Regions from separate parts of the Streptomyces sp. NPDC007863 genome, predicted to be linked through region 1. Evidence: riboswitches for the same ligand, from Rfam matches in the RefSeq annotation. Region 1 holds a riboswitch; the other holds the start of a gene.
What was found. Region 1 has a riboswitch for S-adenosylmethionine ahead of thrC (threonine synthase). Riboswitches for the same ligand answer to the same signal wherever they lie in the genome.
Positions count from the first base shown of each region.

Region 2: it holds a riboswitch for S-adenosylmethionine, as region 1 does, so the genes downstream of both, ABZ621_RS03620 (aminotransferase class V-fold PLP-dependent enzyme) here and thrC (threonine synthase) in region 1, are expected to answer to the same signal.

Region 1 is NZ_JBEYEI010000016.1:117,802-122,414, forward strand. It holds gene ABZ621_RS24755 (hypothetical protein) at 1-1,821, opposite strand, end outside; gene ABZ621_RS24760 (glucosyl-3-phosphoglycerate synthase) at 1,899-2,840, opposite strand; SAM riboswitch class I at 2,962-3,104, shown strand; gene thrC (threonine synthase) at 3,122-4,426, shown strand; gene ABZ621_RS24770 (MoaD/ThiS family protein) at 4,459-4,613, shown strand, end outside.
Region 2 is NZ_JBEYEI010000002.1:220,087-224,699, reverse strand. It holds gene ABZ621_RS03630 (SLC13 family permease) at 1-861, shown strand, start outside; partial or broken gene ABZ621_RS03625 (glycerate kinase) at 858-2,006, shown strand; gene ABZ621_RS03620 (aminotransferase class V-fold PLP-dependent enzyme) at 2,020-3,456, opposite strand; SAM riboswitch class IV at 3,664-3,780, opposite strand; gene trpD (anthranilate phosphoribosyltransferase) at 3,867-4,613, opposite strand, start outside.

The DNA.
Region 1 (4,613 bases):
CAGGACCACGGCGAGCGCGCCGAGCAGCCACAGCCGCTCGCCGTGCGCGCCGGTCTCGGCCATGGAGCCGCCCGAGCCCCAGGACCCGCCCGTTCCGCCGGTTCCGCCGCCTCCCGTGCCGCCGTGACCGGGGCCGGGGGCCGGGGCCGCGGTGGTGGTCACGGAGGGCGAGGGGGAGGGGGAGGGGGACGGGTCGGTCGGGGCGGTGGTGGGCTCCGTGGGCCCGGACGTCGGGTCGGTGGGCTCCGGCGTCGGCGGCGGCGACGGCGTGGACGTCGACGGGGACTGGCCCGGGTCCGGCTTCTCCAGTTCCGGGGTCACCGCGCACGCCGGGTCCTCGCTGCCCTCGCCGCAGTTGGAGCGCGGGGAGCTCACCACGACCGCGTTGCGGAGCTTGCCGTCGCCCGTCGCCGGGTCCTTCACCTTCACCGAGTACGTGACGGTGGCCGTCTTCCCGGCCGGGAGGTCGCCGGTCCAGCCGATCCTCCGCTTCTCGTACGCGACCTCGCCCAGGTCCGCCTTCGCGTCGCCCGCGTAGTCGGCGTCGTCGAGGGTCTCGGTGAGGTCGTCGGCGAAGGAGGCGTCCGGGTGGTCGAGCCCGCTGACGTTCTTCGCGGTGATCGTGTACGTGAGGGTGTCCCCGGGCTTCACCGTGCGCGGGTGCGCCGTCTTGGTGACCTCCAGGTCCGGCACGGGCACGGAGAAGGCGAGGCCGGAGGGCACGTAGGTGTCGCCGCTGGTGGAGAAGGTCAGCTCGGCGGAGGCCGCGCCGACCGGGATCGCGCCGTCGGGGACGTCGAACTCCTTCGCGTCGATGGACAGGTTGTCGACGAGGTCCGGGGAGACCGCGCCGTCGTCCTCGCTGACGAAGAAGTTGGCGGTGTTGCCGGTGTGGGACTCGGTGACGTTCTTCCCGTCGACGAGGAACCTGTCGCCGGGGGTGTTCCAGTCGCCCTCGTACGCCGTCACGCTCGCCCGCGCCTTCCCCGGGGAGCGGTGGAAGCCGTCCACCGTGATCGTCGTCGCCGGGGAGGTCGAGCGCTGGAGGACGTGCCCGCCGTAGACGTGGACGGAGCGCCGCTCCGGCGCCTTCACCGGGTCGGGGCCCGGGAAGCGGTACACGACGGTGAGGGACCAGCCGGCGACGCAGCCCTTGCCGTCCGGCGCCCAGACGCCGCTCACGCCGACCGCCACCGGCGCGCCCGTCCCCGAGACGCCCGCGAAGGCGGCGGTCACGTCGGACTCGCCCGTGTAGTAGTGCGGACCGCTGGTGTCGGCCGGGTCGACGACCATGCTGTCGATCGAGACGGGCGCCGCCGCCTTCGCCCCGACCGCGAGCAGCGGGGCCGTGGTCGCCGGGTCCCCCGGGGAGGGCGCCACGTCGGCGCCGGAGATGTCGCAGCGCTTCAGCCGCGCCCCGCTCGGGCCCCGGTACGTGCCGTCGTTGCCGCCCCAGGAGAGGCGGGCGTACGCCACCTCGGCGCCCTCGGGGAGCCGGACCCGGCCGGTGCTGGAGCCGTAGGCGTCGCCGGTGCCGGCGGTGTCGAGGCGCCGCATCACGAAGGTGTTGTTGTTGTCCGCGCCCTCGCCCTTCGTGGCGGTGGCGCAGCGGGCCGCCAGGTCGGCGGGGGTCTCCGGGCAGCCCATGACGGTGTTGCCGATGGTGGTGAAGTCCCCGTACAGGGACTCCTGGTACCGCTCGCCGAAGGGTTCGACGACGTCGGCGGCGGCGGGCCCGGCCGTCGTCAGCGAGAGCGCGCCCACGGCGAGGGAGCCCGCCGCGAGCACGCGGAGAAGCGGGTGCGATGATCTGAAGCGCATAAAAGGGCAATGTAGGCAAAGCGCATCATCTACGGACGTTACGCCACGCGATGGCGCGCCTTCGCGTCGTGACGTCCCTACGCCACGCGGCGCTGCGCGTACTCCGTGATCTCGGCCATCGGCGGGCGCTCCTCCGTGTCCACCGCGTACGTGCGCGGCTCGAAGCCGTCCTCGCCCCGCTCGAACTGGGTGAGCCAGGGGCGTACGAGATGGCCCCGGGAGAGCCGCACCTGCGCCGTGCGGTAGATCGCCGCCGCCATCCGGCCCAGCGCCTGCCCGTCCTGGTGCCGGTGCTTGCGGACCCCGACGTCCACCTGCGCGAGGGCGTCCAGGCCCACCGTGTGCAGCGCGTCGACGAGGAGGCCCAGCTCCACTCCGTAACCGACGGGGAAGGGGAGCCGTTCGAGCAGCGAGCGCCGGGCCGCGTACTCGCCGCCCAGCGGCTGCACGAAGCCGGCGAGGCGCGGCCAGTGCAGGTTGAGCAGCGGGCGCGCCACCAGTTCCGTCACGCGGCCGCCCTGACCAGGGGTGTCTCCGAAGGGGCGGTCGTACATCGCCTTCACGAAGTCGACGTCCGGGTCGGTGAGGAGCGGGCCCACGATCCCCGTGACGAAGTCCGCCGAGAAGTCCCTCAGGTCCGCGTCGACGAAGCACACCACGTCCCCGCCGGTCACCATGAGTGAGCGCCACAGGACCTCGCCCTTGCCCGGCACCGCCGGTATGCGGGGGAGGATGTCGTCGCGGGCGACGACGCGCGCGCCGGCCGCCGCCGCGACCTCGGCGGTGCGGTCGGTGGAGCCCGAGTCGATCACCACCAGCTCGTCGACGAGCGGCACCGCCTCGGTCATCAGCTCGCGCCGGATCACGCCGACGATGTCCCCGACCGTCGCCTCCTCGTTCAGCGCGGGCAGCACCACGCTGACCGTCGTCCCCCGCTTGGCGGCGAGCACCCGCTCCAGGGGGCGGTCGGACACGGACCAGGACCGCCGGGTCAGCCAGCGCTCCACTTCTTCCAGCAACGTGATCTCCATCTCGCGGATCGGACGACCGTCTCCACCTTCGAAGCCTTCGGTTACAGTCTTGAACAACGCGGAGGCCCGATGCATGTCGGGGTCCCGCCCGCGTCTCACAATCGAATACCGCTCATCCAGAGGGGCAGAGGGATACGGCCCGTTGAAGCCCCGGCAACCCTCCAGTCGGTTTGTCTTGCGCCAGCGAGGCCCCCGGCTAGGGAAGGTGCCAAATCCGTCTCATGGCGAAATGCGTCATGAGGAAGATGAGGAGAAAGGGCCTCCCCTCCATGGCTGTACAGACCTCCGCACCTGCCGCCGCCGACACCACCGGCACCACCGTCGATCTCGGTCCCGCGTCCGGGCTTTCCTGTCGCGAATGCGGCGAGGTCTTCGCCCTCGGCCCGATCTTCGCCTGCGAGCTCTGCTTCGGCCCCCTCGAAGTGGCCTACGAACTGCCGCTCGGCGACCCGGAGGAGCTGCGGAAGCGGATCGAGGCCGGCCCCGCGAACATCTGGCGGTACGCGCCCCTGCTGCCCGTCCCGGCCGACGTCGCCGAGAAGCCGAACCTGAACCCCGGCTGGACCCCGCTCGTCAAGGCCGACAACCTCGCCCGCGAGCTCGGCGTCGCCCCCGGCAAGCTCTTCGTCAAGGACGACTCCGGCAACCCGACCCACTCCTTCAAGGACCGGGTCGTCGCCCAGGCCATCGAGGCCGCCCGCGCCTTCGGCTTCACCACCCTCTCCTGCTCCTCCACCGGCAACCTCGCCGGCGCCGTCGGCGCCGCCGCCGCCCGCGCCGGCTTCCGCTCCTGCGTCTTCATCCCGCACGACCTGGAGCAGGGCAAGGTCGTCATGGCCGGCGTGTACGGCGGTGACCTCGTCGCCATCGAGGGCAACTACGACGACGTCAACCGCTTCTGCTCGGAGCTCATCGGCGACCCGCTCGGCGAGGGCTGGGGCTTCGTGAACGTCAACCTCCGCCCGTACTACGGCGAGGGCTCCAAGACGCTCGCGTACGAGATCTGCGAGCAGCTCGGCTGGGTCATCCCCGACCAGCTGGTCATCCCGATCGCCTCCGGCTCCCAGCTCACCAAGATCGACAAGGGGCTCCAGGAGCTCGTCAAGCTGGGCCTCGTCGAGGACAAGCCGTACAAGATCTTCGGCGCCCAGGCCGAGGGCTGCTCCCCGGTGTCGGCGGCCTTCAAGGCCGGCCACGACGTCGTGCGGCCCCAGAAGCCGAACACCATCGCCAAGTCCCTGGCGATCGGCAACCCGGCCGACGGCCCGTACGTCCTCGACATCGCCCGCCGCACCGGCGGCGCGGTGGAGGACGTGAACGACGAGCAGGTCGTGGACGCGATCAAGCTGCTCGCCCGGACCGAGGGCATCTTCGCCGAGACGGCCGGCGGCGTGACCGTCGGCGTGGCGCGCAAGCTCGTCGAGGCCGGCGTCATCGACCCGAACCTCACCACCGTCGTCCTCAACACCGGTGACGGGCTCAAGACCCTGGACGCCGTTGCCGACAGTTCTCAGGCGACCGCCACCATCCGCCCGAGCCTGGACGCGTTCCGCGACGCGGGCCTGGCCCACTGACACCCGCCGACACCCGTACGGAGAGCATCGACATGGCCGTGAACGTCCGCATCCCCACCATCCTCCGCACCTACACCGGCGGCCAGGCCGAGGTCCCGGCCGAGGGCGGCACCCTCGCCGAGGTCATCGCCGACCTGGAGAAGAACCACACGGGCATCGCCGCCCGCGTCCTGGACGACCAGGGCAA
Region 2 (4,613 bases), on a different contig from region 1:
CTCATCACCGTCGGGGTCCTCCTGGAACAGACCGGCGAGGGCATCGGCTTCGCCCGCTGGCTGGTCCTCGGCCTGCCGCTCGCCGTCACCGCCTCCCATCTGGCGGCGGAGGCGGTGCTGCTCACCACCACCCGCCGCGAGGACCGGCGGGAGCCCGTACGGATCACCGTCGCCGCCCTCCAGGAGCACTCCCCCACCCCGGTGTCGGGACCGCTCACCGCGCCCGAGCAGCGCTGCCTGCTGCTGCTCTGCACGGTGGTGGTGCTGTGGTGCGCCGAGCCGCTGCACGGGGTCTCGCCGGCCGTGGTCGCGCTGATCGGCGCGGTCGTCGCCTCCACCCCCGCGCTCGGCACCGTCCGGATGAAGGACGGGCTGAAGGCGGTGCCCTGGCCGATGCTGCTCTTCATGGCGGCGACCACCGCGATGGGCGTCGCCCTCGTCGACTCCGGCGCGGCCGGGTGGCTGGTCGGCGGGATGCCGGCCGGGCTGGCCCCGTGGGTCTTCCTCGCCGCCGTCGTCGCCGTGAGCACCGCCGCCCACCTGGTGCTCCAGTCCCGCTCGGCCCGCTCCTCGGTCCTGGTGCCGCTGGTGGTGGCCGCGGCGGTGGGCGCCGGGGTCAACCCGGTGGCCGCCGCGCTCGCCTCCACCGCCGCCGCCGGCTTCTGCCAGACGCTGCCCGCCTCGGCGAAACCCGTCGCCCTCTTCGCCGAACCACCGGACGGCGTCCCCACCTTCACCCCCCGTGACCTGCTGCGGCTCTCCGCCGTACTCGCCCCGCTCAGCGCCGCCCTGGTGCTGTTCTTCGCCCTCGTCGTCTGGCCGCCGCTCGGCGTGCCCGTCCTCCTGGAGTCCCAGCCGTGAGCCTGCACATCGCCGTCGCCCCCAGCGGTTTCAAGGAGTCCCTGTCCGCGCCCGAGGCCGCCGAGGCCATCGCCGAAGGGCTGCGCCGGGTCCGCCCGGACGCCGTCGTCGACCTGATCCCGCTGGTCGACGGCGGGGAGGGGACGGCCCGGGCGCTGGCCGCCGCGACCGGGGGCAGGCTGCTGCCGCGGGTCGCGACGGGCCCCCTCGGCCACCCGGTGAGGACCCACTTCGCGCTCCTCGACGACTCCTCCGCGGTGGTCGAGATGGCGGCCGTCGCGGGCCTCTCCCTGGTGCCGGCCGACCGGCGCGACCCGGGCGCCACCACCACCTACGGGGTGGGGGAACTGATCCGGGCCGCGCTCGACGCCGGGGTCCGCCGCATCCTGGTCGGCTGCGGCGACTCCGGCACCTCGGACGGCGGAGCGGGTGCGCTCCAGGCCCTCGGCGCCCGGCTCCTGGACGCCGAGGGAGTCGAACTCCCCCTGGGGGGTGCCGCGTTGGCACGGCTCAACCGGATCGACCCGGCCGGGCTCGATCCGCGGCTCGCGGCCGCCGAGCTGCTCGTGGCCTGCAATCCGTACAACGTGCTCCGCGGCGAGCGGGGCGTGGCCCGGGTCTTCGGCCCGCAGAAGGGCGCCGGCCCGGAGCGCGTCGAGGAGCTGGCCGCGGCCCTGGACCACTGGGCCGCCCTGCTCGTGCGGGACCTGGGCGCGCCCGCCGGGATCGGTACGGCTCCGGGGTCCGGGGCCTCCGGCGGGCTCGGCGCGGGACTCGCCGCGCTCGGCGCCCGGCTGCTCCCCCGCTTCGAGGTGCTGCTCGACCACGTCGACCTGGACGCCCGGCTGGCCCGCGCCGACCTGGTGATCACCGCGGAGGGCGCCCTGGACGGTCAGACCGTGCGGGGCAAGGTCCCGGCCGAGGTGGCGCGCCGGGCCAGGGCCCACGGGGTGCCGGTGCTCGCCCTGGCCGGGACGCTCGGCCAGGGCGCCCACGAGGTGCGGGCGGCGGGGGTCGACGCGTACGGCTCGATCCTGCCGGCCCCGGTGGCCCTGACCGAAGCCCTGGACCGGGGGGCCGAGTTCCTGGCGGACGCGGCCGAACGCGCCCTGCGCATGGTCCTGTTGGGCACCCGGCTGGCGGCCTGAGCCGGCCGGGTCAGCCGCGGTCGGGCACGCAGCGGCCGTCCTCCGTGCGGTACTTCCACTGGGCGCCGTCGCGGACGAGCTCCTTCACGGCGCCGACGAAACGCTCGACGTGCTCGTCCGGCGTGCCGGCGCCGAAGCTGACCCGGATGGCGTTGAGGGAACGCTCCCCCGGCGCGGCCGGCTCGGGGGCGCCGCACTCGCCCGGGTCCTGCGGGTCGGAGCCGAGGAGGGTGCGCACCAGCGGGTGGGCGCAGAACAGGCCGTCGCGGACGCCGATGCCGTACTCGGCGGAGAGGGCGGCGGCGAAGTGGGAGCTGTTCCAGCCCTCGACCACGAAGGAGATGACGCCGACGCGCGGCGCGTCGTCGCCGAAGAGGGAGAGGACGCGGACCTCGGGGACCTCGGCGAGCCCGGCGCGGACGGTGTCGATGAGGTGCTGCTCGCGGGCGACGAGGGTGTCGAAGCCGGCCTCGGTGAGCGCCTTGCAGGCGGAGGCGATGGAGTAGACGCCGATGACGTTCGGGGAGCCGGCCTCGTGGCGGGCGGCGGTGGTGTGCCACTCGACGTCCACGCCGCCGTCGGCCCGGCGGGCCACCGTGCGGGAGGCGCCGCCGCCGGCCAGGTACGGCTCGGCGGCCTGGAGCCAGTCGGCGCGGCCCGCGAGGACGCCGGAGCCGAAGGGCGCGTACAGCTTGTGTCCGGAGAAGGCGACCCAGTCGACGTCCAGGTCCTTCACGGAGACCGGGTGGTGGGGGGCGAGCTGGGCGGCGTCGAGGACGATCCGGGCGCCGTGCGCGTGGGCGGCGGCGGCGAGTTCGCGCACCGGCCACAGCTCGCCGGTCACGTTGGAGGCGCCGGTGACGCAGACCAGGGCCGGGCCGTAGGGGTCGCGGTCGGCGAGGGCCCGCTCCAGGGTCTCGACGGCCTGGGCGGGGGTGCGCGGGGCGTTGAGGTACGTCACCTGGGCGTCGCGCCAGGGCAGCAGGGAGGCGTGGTGCTCGGTCTCGAAGACGAAGACCTGGCAGTCGGCGGGGACGGCCTGGGCGAGCAGGTTGAGCGAGTCGGTGGTGGAGCGGGTGAAGACGACCTGGTCGCCGTCGCGGCAGTCGAGGAAGGCGGCGACGGTGGCGCGGCTCTGCTCGAAGAGGTCGGTGGAGAGCTGGGAGAGGTAGCCGGCGCCCCGGTGCACGCTGCCGTAGTACGGGGCGTAGGCGGCGACGTCGTCCCAGACGCGCTGGAGGGCGGGGGCGCTGGCCGCGTAGTCGAGGGCCGCGTAGGTCACCTCGCCGCCGGTGACGAGCGGGACGGTGACGTCCCGGCCGAGCACGGGCAGCGGCCCGGTGCAGCAGGCGTCGGCGGACTCGGCGGAGGAGGAGGTCTCGACGGAGGCGGAGGTCTCGACGGAGGCGGAGGCGGTGTCGGCGGCGGTGTTCGGGCATGCGGACATGGCGGTATCTCCCGGCGGTACAGGCGAGTGGCGTGAAGGACCCGCAGGGCGACGCGAACCGGCGTACCGCATACGGGTGTCGACCTCGACGCACGGCGACGCGAGGGGGCCGTACGGAGGGTGGGAAGAAGGGGCCGGAGGCCCTAACGCATTCGCTTGCTCACGAGACCGCTCCCTCGAGGACCAGGACCCCAGGGATGGCGCAGGGGTCCGCGCTTGCCGAGGACCTTGCTGTCCACGGCCTGGTCTTCACCCGGGGCACCCCGCCACGGACGGAGGGTTGCCGGACAGCCAGCCGGGGCTTGAGGGCTGTCACTCATGACCTGTCGCCGAACGTATGCCACCGCTCGCGGTCCGCGCAACCCCGTCCGCATTCCGGAACGGGTGTCGCGCGGACCGCGGCGGGCGGCTCAGGCGTTGCTGGCGGCGATCCAGCGGTCCAGGGCCGCGCGGGCGGCCCCGGAGTCGATCGACTCGGCGGCCCGCGCCATCCCGGCCCGCAGCTGCTCCGCGAGGGTGCCCTCGCCGGGCTCCAGGGCGGTGAGCGCCGCCGCCGCGTTGAGCAGCACCGCGTCCCGTACGGGACCGGTCTCGCCGGCCAGGAGCCGGCGGGCCACATCGGCGTTGAAGGAGGCGTCGGCGCCGCGCAGCGCCTCCAGGGGCGCGTAGTCGATGCCGGCGTCCTTCGGGTCGAAGACCTCCTCGCGGACGGCGCCGTCCCGGACCACCCACACCCGGGAGGTGCCGGTGATGGTCAGCTCGTCCAGGCCGTCGTCGCCGCGGAAGACCAGGGCCGAGTTCCCGCGCTCGGCGAAGACCCCGGCGACGATCGGCGCCATCCGCGGGTCGGCGACGCCGACGGCCTGGGCGCGGACCCGGGCCGGGTTGGTGAGCGGGCCGAGCACGTTGAAGGTGGTGCGGATGCCGAGCTGGCCGCGGGCGGCGGCGACGTGCCGGAGAGAGGGGTGGAACTTCACCGCGAAGCAGATGGTGATGCCGGCCTCCTCGGCGACCTCGGCGACCCGCGCCGGGGTGAGGCCGAGGTTGATGCCGAGCTTCTCCAGGACGTCGGAGGAGCCGGAGGCGGAGGAGGCGGCGCGGTTGCCGTGCTTGACGACCTTCGTGCCGGTGCCGGCGACGACGATCGAGGCCATCGT